Regions from separate parts of the Streptomyces sp. NPDC056222 genome, predicted to be linked through region 1. Evidence: riboswitches for the same ligand, from Rfam matches in the RefSeq annotation. Region 1 holds a riboswitch; each other region holds the start of a gene.
What was found. Region 1 has a riboswitch for cyclic di-AMP ahead of ACFC0D_RS16530 (peptidoglycan DD-metalloendopeptidase family protein). Riboswitches for the same ligand answer to the same signal wherever they lie in the genome.
Positions count from the first base shown of each region.

Region 1 (5,625 bases):
CCCTACTGCCCCTTCGCCAAGCGCCGTGACAGCCACGAGCAGCTGCGTGCCGACCGCGCCGCGCTGGAGCGCTTCTCCGCCTGGGCGGCCGCGCAGAGCGGCGACCGGCTGAGGATTCTCTTCACCCCGTGGGGCGAGGGCCTGGTCAGGTCCTGGTACCGGCGCACGCTCACCGAGCTGTCGCGCCTCCCCCACATCGAGCGGGTGGCGATCCAGACGAATCTGAGCTGCCGCACCGACTGGCTGGCCGAGGCCGACCCCGAGACCCTCGCGCTCTGGTGCACGTACCACCCGGGGCAGACACCGTACGACCGTTTCCTCGCCAAGTGCCGCGAACTGACCGCCCGGGGCACGCGTTTCAGCGTCGGGATCGTCGGCCTGCCGGAGCACCGGGAGCACGCGCGGCGGCTGAGGGACGATCTCCCGCCCGAGGTGTACCTCTGGGTGAACGCCGCCGAGGGGCACACCTACACCGACGAGGAGGCCGATGGCTGGACCGCCCTCGACCCCCTCTTCCCGTACAGCCGCCGCCCGCACCCCTCAGCCGGTCTCCCCTGCCGGACCGGCGAGTCGGTGATCTCGGTGGACGGTGACGGGACGGTGCGACGCTGCCACTTCGTGAAGGCCGAGCTCGGCAACCTGTACGACGGTTCGTACCGCGCCGCGCTGCGGCCCCGCGCCTGCCCTCTCGCCCTCTGCGACTGCCACATCGGCTACGTCCATCTGGAGACGCTGCCGCTGTACGACGTTTTCGCCGGAGGCGTCCTGGAACGGATCCCCGCCGCGCTCAGAGGGGCATGAGGTCCGGGCGCTTGGCCTCCACGTGGTCCCCCGAGCTCTCACCCCGCAGCCGCCGCCCGATCCACGGGACGAGGTACTCCTTCGCCCAGTGGATGTCGTCGCGGCGCACGTCCAGGGTGTTCCGCGGCGGCAGCGGCGGCCACGCCTGGTCCGGGTCCGCCGGCACCTCCATGCCGAGGACCTGGGCGGCGCGCAGCGCGACCCGGGTGTGCCCCTCGGGCGAGAGGTGCAGCCGGTCGCCGTCCCAAGCCCGCCTGTCCTGCACCGACTTGAGCGACCACAGGTCCAGGACCGGGCAGTCGTATCGGTCGGCGACGGCCCGGACATGGGCCGTGTAGGTGGCGATCTTGCCGCGCAGATGGCGCAGGACGGGTACGTCGCGGGTGTCGAAGCCGGTCGTCACCATGACCGTGCCCACGGCCGAGGTCAGATCCGCGACGGCGCGCTCGAAGCGCTCCGCGACATCGTCCGGGTCGGTACCCGGGCGGATGATGTCGTTGCCCCCCGCGCAGAAGGTCACGAGGTCGGGGGCGAGCTCCTTCGCCCTGGGGACCTGCTCCTCCACGATCTGGTCGAGGAGGCGGCCGCGTACGGCCAGGTTGGCGTAACGGAATGCGTCGTGCTCCGGCAGCTGGTCGGCGAGCAGCACCGCGAAGCGGTCCGCCCAGCCGACGTACTTCCCATCGGGCCCGGGGTCTCCGACGCCCTCGGTGAAGCTGTCACCGATCGCCGCGTACGACCCGAATACGTCCATGTCTCTTGATCTCGAATCGTCTGCCACGGGAGCTCATCTTTCCCTTATGGGTGTGACCTACGCGACCGTAAGGAGGGGTTGACGCCGGGTGAGATACGCCACCGGTCAAGATTCCGCCAAGCCGGAATACTGCGGAACGCGAAGAGGCCCGGCACAACACGTGCCGGGCCCTTCGGGTGCTGGGTGTACGTCAGATGCTGACGCCGTGCGAGCGCAGGTAGGCCAGCGGGTCGATGTCCGAGCCGTAGCTCGGTCCGGTGCGGATCTCGAAGTGCAGGTGCGGACCGGTGGAGTTGCCGGTCGAACCGGAGAGACCGATCTCCTGGCCGCCCGTGACGGTCTGGCCGGCGGAGACGCCCAGCGAGGAGAGGTGGGCGTACTGCGAGAACGTGCCGTCGGCATGCTGGATGACGACCTCGTTGCCGTACGAGCCGCTGTTGCCCGCGGAGTAGACGGTGCCCGCGCCGACGGCCTTGACCGAGGTGCCGGAGGAGGCGATGAAGTCGACACCGGTGTGGTAGCCGGAGGACCACATGGCACCGGAGGCGCGGTACGGGGTGGAGACGCCGCCGCTGACCGGGGCGACCCAGCCGGAGGACGCGGCCTTCGCGGGAGCGGCCGGCGCCGGCGTTGAGGTCGAGGCCTGGGTGGACTCGACCGCGCCGCGGTCGGCGCTGCGCGAGCTGCGCTCACCCGAGCCGGTGGAGGACTTCTCCGCCTTGGGTGCGGCCTTCGGGGCGGCCTTCGGAGCGGCCTTGGGCGCGGGCGCCTTCGCCGTCGACTTGGCACCGAGCGTGAGCTTCATGCCGGGAAGGATCAGCGAGGGGTTCCCGCCGACGACCTGGCGGTTGTCCTCGTAGAGCTTCTTCCAGCCACCCGCCAGGTGGTGCTCGGAGGCGATCTTCGACAGGTAGTCGCCGCGGACGACGGAGTACGTCTTCGGCTTGGCGGTCTTGTCGGCGGCGGGGGCCTTCGCGGGAGCGGCGGCGACGGCGGCGACGGCCTGCTCGGGCGTCACGGTCGGGGCGCCCTTGTCGGCGGCGTGGGCTCCGGTCGCACCGAGGAGCGGCAGGGCGACGACGGCGCCACCGGTGCCGGCGGCGACGAATCCGCGCGTGATCGGGTTGACCTTGGGACGGCGGTGCTTACCCTTTGCGGGCATGGCGAATTCCTCTCCGTCGCCTGCGAGGTGAGCTGTCGGGTTCGGACTGGAGATGTCCGGCCGCGTTCTCACGCGGCTTAACCCCAAGCCGTCCGGATCGAGCCGGTTCGGCGTACTTACCTGGGTCCCCCGCTCCTGCCGTACGTGGATGGGTGCGGATTCCGGGCGGTGGCAGGATTCGGCGGTCCGACCGGATTGACGGTGACCGTAGACGAGCGGAGTCGGCGCGAACAAGCCACCGTTTTTCTCTCGCATTCAGGGCCGGGATATTCACGCCGAATTCCGGTCACCCTCCGTGGAGGGCGGAGCGCCGATTCCCTTTTCCGGCAGGGAGATCGCCCGGAACGATCAGGCACGGTCCGTCACTTTTATGACGCTGCTCACGCACCCGAACCCATCTCCCCTATTACCAGGGCGCGTTATACCTAAGGGCCCAATTCGGACAGAACACCCATTCCCATACCCCGGGGGTAGGCGGAGCCGACCCCACCCGGGATGATTGCCCCAGGAACCGATCTCGATCAGCCAACCTTCAGGAGCACTCGTGACGCAGCAGCTGCCGCAGATCCCGTCGACCGAACCCGAGCTCACCGGGGTGCGCAACTTCCGGGACGTGGGCGGCCTGCCGACCGTGACAGGCGGATCGGTGCGATTCGGACGGCTCTTCCGCAGCGGCCACCTCGCGCACGCCACCGAGGAGGACGCGGCCTTCCTCTCCACCCTCGGGCTGCACACGATCTTCGACTTCCGCAACCAGGCGGACCGGAAGGTCGAGGGCCCGGACGTCGAACTTCCGGGTGTACGAAATGTGAACATACCGCTCAATGACCCGGCCGACGGCAAGGAGTTCTGGAAGCTGGTCAGCACGGGCGAGCTGGAGCAGCTCCGCGCCATCCTGGGTGACGGCAAGGCGGCCGGCCGAATGTCCGATTCGTACCGGAAGATGATTGTCGAGCGGACCGCTGAGCACAGCCGCATCCTGCACGCGATGGCCGAGGACAGCGTTCCGGCGCTGATGCACTGCGCGGCCGGCAAGGACCGCGCGGGCCTGTCGATCGCCATCTCGCTGCTCGCGGTGGGTGTCGAGCGCGAGGCGATCGAGGCCGACTACGTGAAGTCGAACGACCCGCACCGCCGGTACAAGGTGCGCCGCAGCTCCACCGCCGCGGACGCCATGTCGCCCGAGGTGATGGAGCTGCTCAGCCCGCTCTTCGACGCGCGCGTCGAGTACCTGCGGGCCTCGTTCGAGACGATCGAGCAGACCTGGGGCACGGTCGAGAGCTACCTCACGGACGGCCTCGAGCTCTCTCCCGAGACGCGGGAGCGGCTGCGCGAGCGACTCGTCGTCGAGGCGTGACCCCGCCCCCTACTGGTTCTGCCCGCCGAGCATGAACAGCAGGTAGAGGAACCCGGCGAAGAGGTGCCCGGCCACCAGATAGGCGAAGAGCCGGAGCACCAGACCCTTGGGGAACTTGCCCCCGTCGCGCTCTTCGCCGGTGACGGGTGCGGACTTCTCGGACATATCGGCCCCTTCCGAAGGGCTCAGCGCGGATACGGAGTTCCGTCGCCGAGACACAGCTCGGCAGCGGGGCTCTGCATCAGCGTGTGGACGAAGAGCAGCTCGGCCCCGCCGCGGCCGGCGGCGCCGATGCGGTGCGGGGTGAGCGAGTCGAAGTGCGCGCTGTCCCCCGGGTCGAGTACGTGCACGGTGTCGCCGAGTGCGAGCCGCACCTGCCCTTCGAGGACGTGGAGCCACTCCTCCCCGGGGTGGACGCGCACGATGTCGGTCCGGGTGGCGTACGGCACGTGGACCCGGAGCGCCTGCATCGCGCGGCCGGGGCCACCGGCCTGGCGATAGATCCAGCCGTCGGCCTCGACGGGCTCGGACCGACCCGCCCTGACGACCGGATCACGCTCGGGCGGAACCTCCCCCAGGAGCTCGGCGACCGTCGTACCGTAGATGCGGGCGAGGGCGAGCAGCATGGGCAGCGAGGGCTGCCGGCGGCCCGTCTCCAGCCGGGAGAGATGGGCCGGGGAGAGACCGGCCCGCTGGGCGGCGGCCTCCAGGGTCAGCCCGCGGCGTCGGCGCAGGGCGCGCAGCTGGGGCGCGACGTCCGGCAGGACATCGGGTGCGGCGGGGTCCGGGGACCGCTCCCCGGGGAGGTGCTCCATGCCTCCATTCCGCCAGGATCTTTCCTCTGAGGCAACATTCTTGCCTCAGAGGCAAAAGCCTCGCGAGGCCGAAGATCAGCGCTGTGCCACCGCTTGCTTGACCAGCGTCTTCCCGAAGTCCCACATCAGTCCGCCGCCCCCATGGGCGTCGTCCATCACGGCCGTGAAGGCGGTCACGAAGCGGTCCACGTCCTCCTCGTCGATGATCAGCGGCGGGATCAGTTTGATCACCTCGAGGTGATCGCCCGAGACCTGGGTGAGGATCCGGTGCCGCTGGAGGAGCGGGACGACGACCATCTGGGCGAAGAGCCCCTTGCGGGCCGCCTGCAGCATCGTCCACCGGCTGCGCAGCCCGAGCGAGGACGGCCGCCCGAACTCGATCCCGATCATCAGCCCGCGTCCGCGGATCTCCTTCAGCAGCTCGTAGCGCGGGACGAGCTCCTTCAGGCGCGAGGACAGCAGCTCGCCCACCCGGCGCACATGCGCCACCGTCCCCTCGTTCTCCATGACCGAGAGCACGGCGAGCCCGGCGGCCATGGCCTGGGCGTTCGAACCGAAGCTGGCCGAGTGGACGAGGACCCGGTCCATGGACGAGTAGACCTTCTTGAAGATCCAGTCCTTGCCGAGCGTCGCGCCGACCGGCACATAGCCGCCGGAGAGCGCCTTGGCGACGCAGACGAGGTCCGGTTCGACACCTTCCTCGTGCTGGTACGCGTAGAAGTCCCCGGTCCTGCCG
Region 1 is NZ_JBHJTL010000030.1:2,800-8,424, reverse strand. Features, by position in the region: gene ACFC0D_RS16540 (STM4011 family radical SAM protein) at 1-801, shown strand, start outside; gene ACFC0D_RS16535 (SGNH/GDSL hydrolase family protein) at 788-1,582, opposite strand; gene ACFC0D_RS16530 (peptidoglycan DD-metalloendopeptidase family protein) at 1,746-2,717, opposite strand; cyclic di-AMP (ydaO/yuaA leader) riboswitch at 2,722-2,895, opposite strand; gene ACFC0D_RS16525 (tyrosine-protein phosphatase) at 3,262-4,074, shown strand; gene ACFC0D_RS16520 (DUF6126 family protein) at 4,084-4,239, opposite strand; gene ACFC0D_RS16515 (XRE family transcriptional regulator) at 4,260-4,889, opposite strand; gene ACFC0D_RS16510 (aspartate aminotransferase family protein) at 4,965-5,625, opposite strand, start outside.

Region 2 (5,625 bases), on a different contig from region 1:
CCGATCCCGCCGGTTCGCACCACGAACGGCGCATCCGCAGCTTCCAGCCCCGCCGCAGCCGCGTCACCGCGGGGCAGGCCGAGGCAATGCTCAAGCGGTGGCCCGACTGGGGTCTCGACATCGACGGCAAGCGGATCCTCGATCTGAAGGAGATGTTCGGCGGCCTCCCCGTCGTCCTGGAGATCGGCTTCGGCATGGGCGAGGCCACGGCCGAGATGGCCGCCGCCGACCCCGGCACCGGCATCCTCGCCGTGGACGTCCACACCCCCGGTCAGGGCAACCTCCTCGGTCTCGCCGACCGCAACGGGCTCGAGAACGTCCGCGTCGCCAACGGAGACGCGATCATCCTGCTGCGCGAGATGCTCGGCACCGACGCCCTCGACGGCTGCCGCGTCTACTTCCCGGACCCGTGGCCCAAGAAGCGCCACCACAAGCGGCGCCTGATCCAGCCCGAGTTCCTCACGCTGCTCGCGACGCGGATGAAGCCCGGCGCCGTCCTGCACTGCGCCACCGACTGGGAGGAGTACGCCGAGCAGATGCTCGAGGTCCTCTCCGCCCACCCCGACTTCGAGAACACGCAGGCCGACGGCGGCTACGCACCCCGCCCCGCCTTCCGTCCCCTCACCCGCTTCGAGGGGCAGGGCCTCGACAAGGGCCACCTCGTGCACGACCTGCTCTTCGCCAGGAAGTAGGACGTCGAGGGCGGAACTCCCTCGCGGGGTGTCAGTCCCTGTCGTTAGGGTCGATCACGTGTCGAACCACGTGCCCGTCCCTGCCCGGGACACCGAGGAGCCCGACTTCACGGCTGTCCCGGACCGCGCCCAGTGGCGTTACCGGCCCCGCCGAGCGTTCTGGCGCAGCAAGGTGGTCCGGGCGGTCGCCGTGGTCACGCTGCTCACGCTCTGCGCGCTGGTGATCCTCGCGATCGTGCGGGACCAGACCGGCACCGAGGGGTTCCTCGTCGGCCTCGGCCTGGCCGTCCTGCCCGTCCCTCTGCTGGTCGCCGCATTCCGCTGGCTCGACCGCGTCGAACCCGGCCCGTGGCGGAACCTGATCTTCGCGTTCTGCTGGGGCGCCTTCGCCGCCGCGCTCGTCTCGATCATCGCCAACTCCTTCGCGGTCCGCTGGATAGCCACCGCCACGGCCGACCCCGCGTCCGCCGACACCCTCGGCGCCACGGTCGTGGCACCGGTGGTCGAGGAGAGCGCCAAGGCCGCCGCCGTACTGCTGATCTTCCTGCTGCGCCGCCGCGAGTTCACCGGTCTCGTCGACGGCGTCGTGATCGCCGGCCTCACCGCAAGCGGCTTCGCCTTCACCGAGAACATCCTCTATCTCGGCCGGGCCTTCGGCGAGGACCAGGAGATCGGCACGACCGGCATCGGCTCGATGACCGCGGGCACCTTCTTCGCACGGATCGTGATGTCGCCGTTCGCGCATCCGCTCTTCACCGTGCTCACCGGCCTCGGCTTCGGCTTCGCCGCCCTCGCCGCCCGGCGCCAGCGCGTGCGGCGCGTCCTGCTGCCGGTCGCCGGTCTCGTCCTCTCGATGGGCGTGCACGCCCTGTGGAACAGCTCGGCGACCGTCCTCGGACCGTGGGGCTTCATCGTCGTGTACGGCATCTTCATGGTGCCCGCGTTCGGTCTGCTGACCTGGCTGGCGATATGGAGCAGGCAGCGGGAGCTGCGCACGATATCCGGGCAGCTCCCGGCGTACGCGGCGGCCGGCTGGCTCTCCCCCGCCGAGCCGCTCGCGCTCTCCTCGATGCGGGCCCGCTCCCTCGCCCGCGACTTCGCCCGCCGCACGTACGGCCCGGCGGCCGCCGTAGCGGTCGGGGAGTACGAGGCGTTCGCGACGACCCTCGCCTTCCTGCGCCACCGCGCCCAGCGCGGCGCGGGCGCACCTGACTTCCTCGCCCGTGAGCAGGAGCTGCTCCACCACCTCTGGCAGCGCAAGGCGGTCGCATCCCCCGCCCTGACCTACGCCGCGCGGGCGACGGGCCAGGTCTGGGCGCCGCCCCAGTACCTCGACTACGGCGGCTACAACCCGTACCGGAGCTAGATCGCGGGGCGCCTCCGGGTCGGTCGGCCGCATGTCGGGCGCGGCCGGACGCCGACGGCACCGCGGATGATGCGGTGTTCCGGCACCCCTGACGTCGGGGGTAGCGCCAGGACCGCCTGAATCGTGGGGGTGCCGCAGAACCGCCGGAGTCGTGGGGAGCGCAACGAGGGACGCGCCCCCGCGCGAAGAGCGTGGGGGCGCGTCGAAGACTCGGCGGCCTCAGCGGCCTGGGATTCCCGGCCGGATCAGACCGACAGGCCCTTGTCCCGCAGCCAGGCGGCCGGGTCGATGCCGTCGCCGCCCGCGGTGTGGACCTCCAGGTGCAGGTGCGGCCCGGTCACGTTGCCGGTCGCGCCGACACGGCCGATCGTCTCGCCCGTGCCCACCGACTGGCCCACGCTCACCGTCATCGAGGACAGGTGCGCGTACCAGACCTCCGAGCCGTCCTCCAGCTCGAGGACGATCCGGTAGCCGTACGAGCCCGACCAGCCCGCCGACTTGATGGTGCCGCCGTGGACCGCCTTGACCGGGGTGCCGGTGGGCGCCGCGAAGTCGAGGCCCGTGTGGTAGCCGGAGGACCACATGGAGCCGGACTGGCCGTAGGTGGAGGTGAGGGTGTACGAGGACGTGGGCAGGGAGTAGCTCGCGGCGAGCTTGGCCAGCCGCTCCGCCTCGGCCTTGGCCGCTGCCTCCGCCTCCGCCTTCTTCTTCGCCTCGGCGGCGGCCTTCTCGGCCGCGGAGGCCTTCGCCGCCGCCTCGGCCGCTGCCTTCTCGGCGGCCTGCTTCTCCGCCTCGGCCTTCTCGGCCGCGTCGGCGGAGGCCTGCTGCTGCTCGGCCTGCTGGAGGATGCGGGCGCGCAGCGCCTCGCCGGCGTCGGCGGTGGACTCGGACGCGGAACCGCCGCCGGTCTTCTCGGCGCTGTCGGCCGAGAGGGTGAGGGAGGCGGTGAGCGGCTGCGGGTTGTTCGTCCCGGAACCCGTACCGTCGGCGCCGTCCTCGTCGGAGATGAGCTCGCCGACGCCCGGCAGTTCGGAGGCGTCCGGGAGGTTCAGGTCCGGGAGCGATATGGAGACCGGGGGCTTGTCCTTGGCGGTGGCCATGCCACCCGCGCCGACGGCCGCGATGACACCGACGCCGAGGACGGTGGAGGAGCGGGCGAAGGCGGAGCGCTGCTTCACGACCCGGTGGCGGCCACCGGAGCGGGCCTGCTGGCGAAGGGAGTCCTCGGTGGGGTTCCACTCCCCCCACGTCGTGGTGTCGTCCGTACCGGCGGCGCCCGGCGCACCGAACGCTTGGAACCCGTCGAAGGTGTCTTCGGGGGCAGGGGTGTTGGACGCCACGGAGGCGTACTCCTTTCCTTCCTTCTCGCCTACCGGGTTAGCTGACGGGTTCGGAGCAGGAAGGTCTCCTACGAGCGGTGTCGCACGGATGCGACGGTGCCCGATTCACCCCAAGTGGTGGTTCCCCGGTTCCTTTTCAGGATTCGGCGCGTGCGCACGGTGCCGTCTCTTGCGACGGCTGGGACGACCGCGCTGCGTTATCGAACGTTAATAGACAGGAGGGCCGGATTCCAAGCTGTTCCGAGTGATCATTCAAGGGATTGAGGCAGTACAGCCCGATTTGACCCCGCTTCAGTTAACCCCTGCCTGAAAGAGTTGGAACTGACAGTGTGTCAGTTGTTATCGCAGCGGTACCTCTCCACTACGCATGGTCACGGCACCACCGGCATCGTCCGCCGCCGCTCCGGCTGCCCGGTCGCCGGACGGCTCACGGCGAGCAGCGCCATGTCGTCCGTGGAGCCGCCGCCCGTGTAGCGACGGACGTCGTCGACGAGCGCGTCCAGCAGCTCCTCGGGACCCGGGAAGATCCGGCCGGCGAGCCGCTCGGCCGGATCGTAGAAGGTGCCCTCGGCGTCGCGCGCCTCGGACAGCCCGTCGGTGTAGAAGAGCAGCGTCGCGCCGGGCGGGTACGGGCTCTCGTCCGCCCGGTCCGGCCAGGCGGCCAACTCGCCCATGCCGAGCGGCAGCGCCGGCTCGCTCGGCGCCAGAAGCTCCAGGCCCCCGTCCGCGTGCAGCAGCAGCGGCTCGGGGTGACCGCGGTTCACCACCCGTACGTGTCCGTCCACGCGCGGGATCTCGGCCAGGACGGCCGTGGTGAACCCCTCGAAGGCGTCGAGGCTGGAGCGCCGCGTGCCCTCCCGGGCCAGCGCCCGCTCCAGCCGCTGCGCGACGCCCTCGAGGGTCGCCTCCTGCTCGGCCGCCTCCCGGAAGGCCCCGATCACGATGGCGACCGCCTCGACCGCGTCCAGCCCCTTGCCCCGTACGTCACCGACCACGAGCCGCACCCCGTACGGAGTGTCCTGGACGGCGAACAGATCGCCGCCGATGAACGCGTCCGCCTGCGCGGCCTCGTAACGAGCCGCCACCTGAAGGCCGCCGATCCGCTCGGCCGGCGTCGGCAGGACCGCCTTCTGGGCGGCCGCCGCGATCACCCGGGCCGAGGCGAGCCGCTCGCCGCTGCGCAGGACGACCCGGTTGATGAGCAGGGCGAGGGCGGCGACGGTGGCGACGGTGAACGTCTCGGTGAGGGAGGGAACTTCGGTGGCCGTGTGGTTGTAGAGGTGCAGACCGACGCCGGCCAGGATCGCGGCGATGCCGGTGAGCAGGGTCGTGAGCATCGAGAAGAACGGGGCCGCGATGAGCGGAGCGGCCGAGAACATCGGGGCCGCCGTGTACGAGGGCGGGGTGGAGAGGTCGAAGACGACACCGCCGAGGATGACGAGTGGGGGCAGGGCCCGGATGAACCGCCGGGCCTGCTCGGCTCGCGGCCGCGGACGCCCGTTCACGTCGCCGCCCGCGCCTCGCTGCCCCTGCCCCACCTGTGCTCTCCTGCCCGGTCCGTACACGGCGACGGACGGTACCGCGCCCACCCCAGGGTGGCGGGAGCCGCGCCGCGCGGCGACCCCCGCTCGGCCGAGTGGGTGACACCTCCTCAGCCGCTCACCCCTACGCCCCCGCCCTTCACCTCCGCGCGCCCCCGGCCCTTACCCCCGAGCGCCCGGGACCGCGTCCGCGCTCAGCCGTCCGCCGCGCCCCAGGGCCCCCACCGCGCACGCGCACGCCAACCCGACCCCGCACAGCACCAGCCACGGCGTCGCCGACCACCCGGTCACATCGAGCAGCGCGCCCGTCCCCAGGTTCCCGAGCGTGATCCCGATCCCGCAGACGGTGTTGTAGAGCCCGTAGTGCGTGGCCACCCACCGCCCGCCCGAGAGCGCGACGACCGTGTCCATCTCGTACGGGTACAGCACCGCGTTCGCGACCGCCAGGGCCGCCGCGCACAGCAGCAGCCCCCCGAGCCCGGGCACGGCCACCGGCGGCAGGAAAGCCGCGCCCATCAGCACGAGGCCGAGGACCAGACACCGCTCACGGCTCAGCCGGCGCGCGCACCAGGCCGTGATCCGCAGCTGGCCGGCCAGCGCGACGAGCGCGGAGACGACGAAGAGCGCGGTCGTCGCCGCCGTGCCGTCCGCCGCGAGCGGCAGCGCCAGATAGACCTGGAAGGACA
Region 2 is NZ_JBHJTL010000107.1:14,381-20,005, forward strand. Features, by position in the region: gene trmB (tRNA (guanosine(46)-N7)-methyltransferase TrmB) at 1-692, shown strand, start outside; gene ACFC0D_RS32965 (PrsW family intramembrane metalloprotease) at 751-2,058, shown strand; gene ACFC0D_RS32970 (M23 family metallopeptidase) at 2,304-3,398, opposite strand; cyclic di-AMP (ydaO/yuaA leader) riboswitch at 3,410-3,557, opposite strand; gene ACFC0D_RS32975 (PP2C family protein-serine/threonine phosphatase) at 3,770-4,987, opposite strand; gene ACFC0D_RS32980 (MFS transporter) at 5,102-5,625, opposite strand, start outside.
Region 2: linked by a shared signal. The riboswitch ahead of ACFC0D_RS32970 (M23 family metallopeptidase) and the one ahead of ACFC0D_RS16530 (peptidoglycan DD-metalloendopeptidase family protein) in region 1 are both predicted to bind cyclic di-AMP.

Region 3 (5,625 bases), on a different contig from region 1:
GGCGTGACGCACGGGCCCTTGGCCCACCACTCGGGCAGCATCGCGAGCGCCTCGTCGCCCAGGGGGTTCACCCCGGGGCCAGCGGCCAGCGAGTGGCCGACGAGGACGTGCAGGCACTTGACCCGGTCCGGCATTCCTCCGGCGCTCGGGAATCCCTCCAGGACCTCGATGGCGTCACGGCGGGCGATGTAGTCCTCGTGCGCGGCCCGGTAGGCGGCGGCCAGCTCCGGGTCGGTGCCGAGCCGGGCCTGCATCTCCTTCATGACCCCGTTGGCCTCCAGCGTGCCGATCGCCGAGGCCGCGCGGGGGCACGTCAGGTAGTACGTGGTGGGGAACGGCGTGCCGTCCGGGAGCCGCGGCGCGGTCTCGACGACGTCCGGGTTGCCGCAGGGGCAGCGGTGCGCGATGGCGCGCAGCCCCCGGGGCGGGCGGCCGAGCTGTTCCTCGAAGGCGGCGACGTCCGCGTCGGTGGGCTCGGTGCGTGCGGTCTGCGGAGGGGGCGTTTCCATGCCTGCGTCTGTCTTCTCGTCGGGGGCGGTCTGCTTCCGGGCGGGCCCGGTCGCGTGGGACGGACCGGACCGCGATGGGGCCGGCCGGGCCCGGGGTGTGGGCCCATCATCTCGCGCCGGGGCGCTAACGGCTCGCGTCGGCCCGGTCGACGCCGTCCCAGAGGTCGGAGTACCAGGGGCGGTCGGCCGCGCTCTGATCCTCGCGCCGGGCGCGCTCGGCCTCGGGGTCGTTCACGGTGAAGCCTGTCTCGCCGGGCAGCACGTAGTGCAGGTGCTCGCGGGCGAGGCGGCGGACGTAGGCCGGGTCCTGGAGGCGGGCCTTCTCGTCCCTCAGCTCCTCGACCCGGGCGGCGGCCTCGGCGGCCTGGCGCTCCTGCTCGGCGATCTCGCCGCGCTGGGAGACGTACTGCCGCATGGGGTAGGCGAGCGCCACCACCAGCGAGCAGACGACCAGGGCGAGGAAGGCCGCGCGGCCGGTGAGCCGCGAGCGGCGGGCCTGACGGCGGGTCTGGGAGCGGTAGACACGGGCGGCGGTCTGCTCGCCGAGCAGCCTGATCCGGGTCGCGGTCGAGAACCGGTCCCGGTCCTTCGCGGCCATGTCGTGTCGCCTCCCCTTCTCCTGCGCCGTAAAGCGTGCGTCCCCGCACACGGTACGGGACCGGGTGCGGGGACGTATGTACGACGGGCTGGACGGCCCTTGAGCCGCTACCGGCCCTGGGCCGACGCCGGCCTGAGCCGGTGTCGGCCCGTGAGCCGGTGTCAGCCCTTGAAGCGCGGGAAGGCGCTGCGGCCGGCGTAGACCGCGGCGTCGTCGAGGATCTCCTCGATGCGCAGGAGCTGGTTGTACTTGGCGACGCGCTCGGAGCGGGCCGGGGCACCGGTCTTGATCTGGCCGCAGTTGGTGGCGACGGCCAGGTCGGCGATGGTGACGTCCTCGGTCTCACCGGAGCGGTGGGACATCATGCACTTGAAGCCGTTGCGCTGGGCCATCTCGACGGCGTCCAGGGTCTCGGTCAGCGAACCGATCTGGTTGACCTTGACGAGCAGGGCGTTGGCGGTGCCCTCCTCGATGCCGCGGGCGAGGCGCTCAGGGTTGGTGACGAACAGGTCGTCGCCGACGATCTGGACCTTGGAGCCCAGCTTGTCGGTGAGCACCTTCCAGCCGGCCCAGTCGTCCTCGAACAGCGGGTCCTCGATGGAGACCAGCGGGTACGAGGAGACGAGCTCCTCGTAGTACTCGGTCATCTCGGCGGCCGTGCGGGACTTGCCCTCGAACTCGTACGAGCCGTCCTTGTAGAACTCGGACGCGGCGACGTCGAGCGCCAGCGCGATGTCCTTGCCCGGGGCGTAGCCCGCCTGCTTGATGGCCTCCAGGATGAGGTCGAGCGCCTCGCGGTTGGAGTCCAGGTTCGGGGCGAAGCCGCCCTCGTCGCCGAGGCCGGTGGACAGGCCCTTCGTCTTCAGGACGGCCTTGAGGGTGTGGTAGACCTCGGTGCCCCAGCGCAGGGCCTCGGAGAAGGACTCCGCGCCGATGGGCGCGATCATGAACTCCTGGATGTCCACGTTGGAGTCGGCGTGCGAGCCGCCGTTCAGGATGTTCATCATCGGAACGGGCAGCAGGTGCGCGTTCGGGCCGCCCAGGTAGCGGAAGAGCGGGAGGTCGGAGGCCTCGGACGCGGCGTGCGCGACGGCGAGGGAGACGCCGAGGATGGCGTTGGCGCCGAGCGAGGCCTTGTTGTCCGTGGCGTCCAGGTCGAACATGGCCTGGTCGATCAGGCGCTGCTCGGTGGCGTCGTAGCCGACGAGCTCCGGGCCGATCTGCTCGATCACGGCGAGGACGGCCTTCTCGACGCCCTTGCCCTGGTAGCGGTTCTTGTCTCCGTCACGGAGCTCAATGGCCTCGAACGCACCGGTGGAGGCACCGGACGGAACAGCAGCACGACCGGTGCTGCCGTCGTCGAGGCCGACCTCGACCTCGACCGTGGGGTTGCCTCGGGAGTCCAGGATTTCCCGGGCTACGACGACGTCGATGGACGGCACGAGCATCTCCTTCTGGGATGTGACGCTAGATGTGACGCTTGCTGTGCAGGGTCGCTTTGGCCTTGCGCCAAGAGCCTAACCGGCTCCGGGGCTCCGGCCCGCCCGGCGCCCGCCCCCTGGGACGAAAAAGGACCCGAGGGCAGGTATCCCGGGTCAAAACACCCCAGACCTACTCACCGGTAACGCGGGGTGAGGGGCTACGGGAACCCCGCATCCGGGAACCCGGGCGCACGCGGAGCCGGGAAACGCGGAACCCCGGCCCGGCACACACGGGGGAGGGTGCGCCGGGCCGGGGTGGTCACCGCGGGAGGGTCGGAGGGGCCGCGTGAGCCGCCGGACTCACGCGAACCGCCGGGCTCACTTCAGGTGAAGCTGCTGGCCCGGGTGGATCAGGTCGGCGTCCTCGACGACGTCCTTGTTCAGCTCGAAGAGCTTCTCCCAGCCGCCCTCGACCTTCTGGGCGGCGGCGATCTTGCTCAGGGTGTCGCCGGCGACGACCTTGTACTCGCCGTCACCCTTCGCGACCTTCTTGCCGGTCGGGGTGGTGACGGTCTTCGCCTCGGCCTTCGGGGCGGTCCGCTGCTCGCTGCGGGTCGTCGGCTGCTCGGCCTTGCGCTCGGGGGCGGCCGGAGCGGCCTGGGCCGGCGCGCTCTCGGCGGCGCCGGTGTACGCGGCGCCGGAGAGGCCCACGCCACAGCTCGGCCAGGCACCCTTGCCCTGGCCGGCCAGGACCTTCTCGGCGATCTGGATCTGCTGCGACTTCGAGGCCTGGTCGGCGGTGGCGGCGAACGCGGTGCCACCGTAGGCGGCCCAGGTGGAGGCGGAGAACTGCAGGCCGCCGTAGTAGCCGTTGCCGGTGTTGATGGCCCAGTTGCCGCCGGACTCGCACTGGGCGACGACGTCCCACTCGGAGGCGGTCGCGGCCGAGGCGGACCCGGCGGTCATGAGCGGCGCGGCGACGGCGACACCGGCGATGCCGGCGAGGGCGACGGCGCGGGTGGCCTTGGAGGCACGACGGTGTTTGCCCTTGGCGGAAAACAGCATGGGGAATCTCCTCACCGACGCCTACGAGGTGAGCTGTCGGGTTCGGGCCATGTGAGTTGCCCGGCCGCGCGACCTAGCGCGCGGCTTCACCCCAAGCCGCGTCCTCGGCCGCCTGTCTCAACGGCCGGGGGCGGCACTTACCTTGGGTCCCCCGCTCCTGCCTTCGGCGCATGACGCGACGACTGTTCCCATCGGCCGACGGCAGGATTCGGCGTATCGGTCGACGGGGCCCGCGGTGGCGAGCGGTGCTGACCGTAGACACAGACCTCTCCGAAGTTCAAAGAGGCCCATTGGGGAAATATCGCCCGTACCCACTTCGGGACGAAGGGTGTTTACGCAGGTGAGAGGTGACGGAAGCAAACTTTGCGGACGCGATATGCCAGTTGAGGCAAAGAGACCCATGTCTCAGTTGCACAGAACCGGACATACAGCCCCGAACTACCCCTTCGACGGGAGGAGATCGATCGTCAGGTCGAGGCTCTGGCCAGGGATGATGAGGTCGGGATCGGCACCCACCGTCGAGCGGTTGGCGTCATAGAGAGCGCCCCAGCCGCCCGGGAGTTCGTTCTCCCGTGCAATGTCGGTGAGGTTGTCGCCGGGCTTGACGGTGTATTCGCCCGAGTTGCCCTTGGTGTCCGTAACACCCGCGGAGTCCTTGGAGTCCTTGACATCCCCGGAGCCCGCTACATCCGTACTGTCCGACTTCTCCCCATTCCCGCCCGGGGTCGCCTCGCCTGTCGGCGCATCAGCCGGAGTGTCCGTTGGTGCGGCATGTCGACCGTTTTCACCACTCTTGCCCGGATTGGCCGTCTCCTCCGGGGCCGCGTCACCGCGGTGCTTACCGGTGCCCGGAGTCGCCGGCGCGGAAGGCGTGACGGAGGTCTCGGGGACGGCGGTCGGGCTCGACGTCGAGGGCGCGGTGGTCCCGGGGGTGACGGTCTCGGGGGTGGTGGCCCCGGGGGTGGCCGGAAGGCCCGCCGTCCGGTTCGACTCCTCGACCGGGCCCGTGGGCTCCTCCGGAGTGATCGCAGGCCCCGGGTCGACGCCGGGCGCGAGGCCGTCGTTCGTCAGTCCGGCGATCGGGGCGCAGGTGGCCCACTGCGTGGAGCCGGCGGCGAGCGCCTTGTCGGCAACCGCGATCTGCTGGGCACGGCTCGCGAGGTCCGCACTGGTCGCGTACGCCAGACCGCCGTACGTCTCCCAGGTCTCCTGCGTGAACTGCAGTCCGCCGTAGAGGCCGTTGCCGAAGTGTGCGCTCCACAGGCCGCCCGTCTCGCACTCGGCCACCCGGTCCCAGGTGGCGGCGTCGGCGGCGGAGGCGGAGCCCGCGGCGAGCAGCGGCATCGCCAGCGCGGATCCGGTCACGCCTGCGGCGACCACTATGGCGGGGGCCTGGCGGGGTCTGCGGTGTCGTCCGTTCCCGGAGCGCATACGGAGGGCCTTTCGCGTGACTGCTGAGATGACGGTGAACGTAGCGGCATTCGAACGTCAGTAACAAGTCGATGCAGCGGAGATCACGTAAAAGTCACAGTCTTGACGGACCGTCAGCCACCCAAAGGGGAGAACTCGACCGGAAGCGTGCGCAATCCACGCATGATGAGCCCGCCGCGCCACCGCAGATCGGCAGGATCGGCGGCAAGTCGCAGGTCCGGCAGGCGAGTCAGGAGCGTCGCGAGCGCGATCTGTCCCTCCAGCCGGGCGAGCGGAGCGCCGATGCAGTAATGGATGCCGTGCCCGTACCCCAGGTGCTGGTTGTCCCGCCGCGACAGATCAAGGGTGTTCGGCTCGTCGAAGCGCGCCGGGTCACGGTCGGCGGCGGCGAGCACGACGAGGACCGGGTCGCCCGCCGGGATCTCCTGCCCGCCGATGGTCAGCGGCTCCATCGCGTACCGCCAGGTCGCCATCTCCACCGGCCCGTCGTAGCGCAACAGCTCCTCGACACCGGTCTCCAGGAGTCCCCGCTCCCCCGCCGCGATCGAGGCCTGGAGCCGCTCGCGCTCGCCCGGGTTGCGCAGCAGGGCGTACACGCCGT
Region 3 is NZ_JBHJTL010000105.1:16,230-21,854, reverse strand. Features, by position in the region: gene ACFC0D_RS32780 (DUF501 domain-containing protein) at 1-509, opposite strand, end outside; gene ACFC0D_RS32775 (septum formation initiator family protein) at 634-1,107, opposite strand; gene eno (phosphopyruvate hydratase) at 1,269-2,555, opposite strand; gene ACFC0D_RS32765 (transglycosylase family protein) at 2,907-3,593, opposite strand; cyclic di-AMP (ydaO/yuaA leader) riboswitch at 3,597-3,772, opposite strand; gene ACFC0D_RS32760 (transglycosylase family protein) at 4,032-4,958, opposite strand; gene ACFC0D_RS32755 (cytochrome P450) at 5,138-5,625, opposite strand, start outside.
Region 3: linked by a shared signal. The riboswitch ahead of ACFC0D_RS32765 (transglycosylase family protein) and the one ahead of ACFC0D_RS16530 (peptidoglycan DD-metalloendopeptidase family protein) in region 1 are both predicted to bind cyclic di-AMP.

Region 4 (5,625 bases), on a different contig from region 1:
GACATACCGGCGCGCGGCGATACCGGCACTGGTGGGAGGGCTGCTGCTCACGGCGTTGCTGTGGTGGGCGGGAGCGAGTGCGCAGGCACTTCATCTGCCGGGCTCCGCCGGCGTCCTCGGCGGTCAGGTCGCCGCCGAGCTCGAGCGCTGGCTGCTTCCCTGGTCGTACGACCCACCGGCCTCGGTCCGGTTCGACGCAGAGGCCGGCGCGATCGGGGACACGGCCGTGACCGACGCCGACCGCTACCTCGGCCTGTACGCCACCGCGATGCAGATCCGGTTCTTCGCGGTCTTCGCCTTCTTCGTGTCCGGGGCGCTGCTCCTGATCCGCAGGCTGCCGCCGGTACGGGGCAGGCTGACCGCGGCGCTGCTCGCACTGTGGGCCTGGGGTCTGGTGGTCGGGACGCTCGCCGTCGCCGTCTCCGCACCGTGGCTGATCGCCTCGCACGGGCGCGGCAGTTACCGCATCCTGCCCCAGCTGGCGAGCGTGATCTCCACCGGGCGGCAGGCCCTGGTGGCGACCGCACTGGTCACGGCGGTCGTGACCGTGGCCGTCGCGCGCATCACCGCGAAGGGTGCCGGTCCGGTGCCGCAGGAGGTGGTCCCCGCTCGGGCCGCCCGCCTTGCCGCCACCGTCGGGACCGCTGTGATCGCCCTGTCCCTGGTGGTCCTCTCGTACCAGCCGGTCGCCGCCGCCATCCAGACGGTCTCCCCGGACGGCGGGCTGTTCGCCGAACCGGGCGATCTCCTGCGGCAGTGGCTGCTGCTCGGCGCATGGGACAGCCCGGCGGGCGTGCAGCTCGGCGACTGGCTCCTGTACCGCGCCGCCGACGTGCTGATTCTCGTCGTCGTGTGGTGGGCGCTGCGCCGGCTGCCTGTGCTGCTCACCCGGGTCACCGTCCCGGCGATGGCGGCGGGCGCGGTCTGCGCGACCGTCCTCGCGCTGCTGGCCGGCCAGCTCCTGCGGATCGCGACGGACGGGTCGGGCCTGCGCTGGGGGCTCCTGCACATGTCCGCCGTCCTCGGCGGAGGCGTGCCGGCCGCCCTGACCTGGGGCCTGGTGGCGGGCGTCGCGGCTGCCGTGACGCTTCGGGTGTCCGTGGGCCGCACCAGGACCACGGACGCCACGACCTCCGTACCGGAGTCCGCCCGGCCACGGCTCGACGCCTGACCTGCCGACGCCCGACCTCCCGACGACTGACCTGTCGGGGCGCGGACCTGGCGTGCCCTGTCCGCGCCCCCAACCGGTCAGGGGCGCGGACGGACCCGGTGCGGCCGTCCGCGCCCCGACATCGCCTGCCGGCTTTGCTACGAGCCCGGGGGCACGTACGCCTGTCGGCTCGCGCAGTTCCAGATCACCGGACGGGCCACCCACGACGCGTCGACGGCGACTCCGCCCACCCGGTCGTCGTCGGACACGGCGCGGGCCGTCGCGTCGCGGTCCGCGCCGAGCGACGGCAGCGCGAGGACCGGGCCGTGCCCCGGCCACAACTGAGCCTGGGAGGGCAGCAGCGGGGCGCCCTCCCGGTGGGTCGTCGCCGTACCCACTGCGACGCCCGTCGTCGGGCTGATCGCACCGAACTCACCCTCCTCCTGCCCGGCGAGGAGGCCGGGGGAGGAGCCGTGATCCTGGAACGGGGGCGCCCACGACCAGGGCTCGCTCTCCGGGTCGAACCGGTCGCTGACCGAGACGTACCCGACGACCCGCCCGGCGTCGTCGATGCCCTCGGCCATGTTGTGGACCAGATACTCGGCGCGCGCGACCGGCAGCGCACGGGCCGGGCCGCCGTCCCCCGGCCACAGCACCGGGAAGGAGCTCCAGGTGAAACCGTCGGGGCCGTCGTACGACTGCTCGGCCGCGCCGATCACATCGCCGCGCGCGTTGACACCGGTGATCCGCGTCACGACCGTGCCCGGTCCCGCGTCCGGCGGCAGCGCCAGGGTCCGCGTGACCTTCCCGTCCCGCCACACCTTCGCCGTGCCGTCGCTGTCGACGCCCGCGATCCGCCCGGCGTCGTCGACGTCCACATCGGACGCGCCCCGTGGCACCCCCTCGGCGAACAGCCGCACCGACGAGGCCCCGGGGCGGTAGCTGAACAGGGCGGTCGAACCGTCCGAGCGGCGGCCCACCCAGCCGGCCATGAGTCCCTGCCGGTTGACGGCTCGGACAGCACCCTCGTCGTAGCCCTCGGGCAGCGGCACACGGTGCAGCCGCTCACCCCTCCAGTACACCGGCAGGCCGCCGCTCGCGCCCACGGCCAGGCCGCGCGGGCCGAGATCGTGCACGCCCTCGGTGGAGATCCCGCCACGGGCGTCCGGCGGGAGCGAGGGAAGTACGGTCGGGCCGGACGTGCACCGTGAGGCGGTCGCGCCGGGCGTCTGGGCGACGGCCGGACCGGCAACCGTGAGCAGACCGGACACCGCGGCGACGGCCGCGCACAGGGCAAGCGTTCTCTTCATACGTCGTTCCCCCCAGGGACGGGATCCGCGATCCCCGTCGCGGATCATCAGTCGCCCATGGTGCACGCCATGAACGCGACATGGGGACGGAATGCCCCAGACCGCTTGGCGGGACGCCGAAGCCCCGGCCCATGAGGGACCGGGGCCGGGGCGTGGAGTCGACGCGGAGCAGGGGATCAGTACGGCCCGTTGACGTTGTCGATGGAGCCGTAGCGGTCCGCGGCGTAGTTGCAGGCCGCGGTGATGTTGGCGACGGGGTCGAAGAGGTCCATCGACGTGCCCGGCACGTGGTAGGCGAGGAAGGTCGGCTCGATGACCTGGAGGAGACCCTTGGACGGCGTGCCCTTGACGGCGTTCGAGTCCCAGAGGTTGATGGCCTGCGGGTTGCCCGAGGACTCGCGCATGATGTTGCGGTGGATCCCGTCGTACGAGCCCGGGATGCCGTAGCGCGCCATGACGTCCAGCGACTCGCGGATCCAGCCGTCGAGGTTGTTGGCGTAGGTCTTCGCCGGGGCGGCCTTGGGGGCTGCGGCGGCGGCCTTCCCGGAAGCCGCGGCGGCGGGCTTCGCGGGAGCGGCCTTGGCGGGAGCGGCCTTGGCCGGAGCGGTGCTCCGCTGCTGCGAGCGGTCGGCCCGGTCGGCGTCCGAACGGGCCGAGGACTTCGACTGCTTGGGCTGCTTCGGGGCGGTGGCGGATTTCCCGCTGAGCGTCAGTTCGAGGCCAGGGTGGATAAGTGACGGGTTGTCACCCACGGCGCTGCGATTCGCGCGGTACAGGGCCTTCCAGCCGCCCTGGACGTCCTGCTCGTGCGCGATCACCGAAAGGGAGTCGCCGCGGACGACCTTGTAAATCTTGGCGGCAGAATTCTGGGCGGCCGGAATTGATTCCGCGATCTTCGCCGGGGCGCTGAAGACGGTCTTCTCGGCGGGGGCGGTCGCGGGGGCCGTCTGGGGCGTCGCATGAGCGGTGGCCGTGGCGACCAGGGGCAGGGCCAGTGCGGCGCCACCCGTGCTCGCAAGGGCGATACCGCGGGTCAGGGGACGTCGCTTGGGGCGCCGGTGCTTACCGTGTGCGGGCATGATGCATTCCTCTCCGGCGCCTGCGGGGTGAGCTGTCGGGTTCGGGCTGGAGATGCCCGGCCGCACACGTGCGACTTCACCCCGAGCCGCTCCGGAGAATCCGGACCGGCGAATAGTGGGTCCCCCGCTCCTGCCTTCGGGTGAATGATCGGTCTTTTCGGACGGTGGCAGGATTCGGCGATCCGTCCGGGTCGAGGTGACCGTAGGCGAGAAATGTCGACAGAAACAAGACGTCGCGTACGTGGGTAATTCGCCGAGGGGATTTCCGCCGCGCCCACCCCGCCGAACTTCCTTGAAGGGCAAGGGGACGGAAGGTGCGAGGAGATGGTTGCAGGCCCTTTGCGTGATTCATCTCACCAGGGGTGTCAAATCGGTCATTAGGGTAAATTCAGGTGAGTTGAGAAAAGGGACACAAGGGATAATAAAGACCCTTGTGTCCCTTTTGGTGGGGAGTGCGGCTGTGTGTCAGCCTGTGATGCTCGCGGTGCCGGTCTCGATGTGGCCCGTGTAGCGGCGCGACCAGGTGCCGTCGATGTCGGCGAGGACGGTGAAGTCGTACCAGCCGTTGTGGTACGCCACGGCGTTGAAGTGGTCCTCGCGCGAGGAGTTCGCCGCCACCGTGTACGTCCACGGCCCGTCGGAGCGGTAGGCGTTCGAGCGGATGGTGAACGTCACCGGAGTGGTGGAGGCGTTCTTCATCGCGAAGTAGATCGCCGTCTTCCCCGTGCCCGGCTCGGTCGCGAAGCGCGCCGCGACCTCGATCGCCTTGCCCGGCTTCGAGGCGTCGCCGATGAAGCGGCGCAGGAAGCGGTTGGGGCCCATCATCGAGATGTCGTACTTGCCCGACCCCGAGCCCGTCCCGATGTTGAAGTAGTCCGTGGACGTCGTGCCCGCGTCGACGGTGTACTGCCACGCCGCCGTGGACCGGTGCTGGTGCGGATGGATCGTGAAGTGCGCCGCGCGCTTCGCCTGCGAGCCCTGGTTCGTCATGGAGAACCAGGCCAGGATCTTGCCCGCGGCACCGAACTCGAACCGGTCGAGGTTGCCGTTGACCTGGTACGGCAGGGCGCGCGCCGGGCGGGTGCCGGCCTCCTGCGCGGGCAGGGCGTTGTCCTGCGGGACCGGGTTGGGCAGGGGGGCGCAGGTCGACTGCCCGATCACCTTGGCGGTGGACGGGAGCCCCGCGGGAACGCCGAAGACGGGGTTCCCGAAGTCGAAGACCCCGGTCAGGTCGCCCGTGACCTTGCGCCGCCAGGCGCTGATGTTGGGGCACGCGGCGGGGGTGCCGAGGGCGGACGTCCAGGTCTCCATGAACCGCAGGACGGAGGTGTGGTCGAAGACCTCCGAGCTGACCCAGCCGCCACGCGTCCACGGGGACATGACGAGCATCGGGACCCGGAAACCGAGCCCGATCGGGACGCCGTCGAGGTACTCGCCCGGGGTTCCGGGCGGCGCGACCGGCGGCGGGACGTGGTCGAAGAATCCGTCGTTCTCGTCGTAGTTGAGGAAGAGGACCGTCCCGTCGAACACCTCGGGATTCGCGGCGAGCGCGCGGTAGACGAGGTCCACGAAGTGCGCGCCGTCGCCGGGCGGGGCGTACGGGTGCTCGGAGAAGGCCTCGTTGGCCACGACCCAGGAGACCTGGGGGAGCGTGCCGGCGACGACGTCGGCGCGGATCGCGGCGGCGATGTCGTCCGGGGTCGAGCCGGTGACCTTGGGAACCGACCCCATGCCGCGGTCGTACAGCGGGTCGCCGGGCCGCGCGTCGGTGAACTTCTTGAAGTACGCGAGGCCGTTGTCGCCGTAGTTGTCCTGCGCGTTCTGGTAGACCTTCCAGCTCACTCCGGCACGCTGGAGCGCCTCGGCGTACGTCTCCCAGGTGAGCCCGGACTCGTCGCCGCCGTCCTTGCTGGAGGCGTCGATCCTGCCGCTCCACAGGAAGGTGCGGTTCGGGCCGGTGGCGCTGAGCGCCGAGCAGAAGTACGCGTCGCAGATCGTGTAGTTGTCGGCGAGGGCATAGTGGAAGGGGATGTCACCGCGGTCGAGATAGCCGAGGGTGCGGGTGTTGCCGACGCCGGTCACCCAG
Region 4 is NZ_JBHJTL010000035.1:64,755-70,379, reverse strand. Features, by position in the region: gene ACFC0D_RS18670 (hypothetical protein) at 1-1,171, shown strand, start outside; gene ACFC0D_RS18665 (hypothetical protein) at 1,309-2,460, opposite strand; gene ACFC0D_RS18660 (transglycosylase SLT domain-containing protein) at 2,637-3,539, opposite strand; cyclic di-AMP (ydaO/yuaA leader) riboswitch at 3,544-3,729, opposite strand; gene ACFC0D_RS18655 (phosphocholine-specific phospholipase C) at 4,005-5,625, opposite strand, start outside.
Region 4: linked by a shared signal. The riboswitch ahead of ACFC0D_RS18660 (transglycosylase SLT domain-containing protein) and the one ahead of ACFC0D_RS16530 (peptidoglycan DD-metalloendopeptidase family protein) in region 1 are both predicted to bind cyclic di-AMP.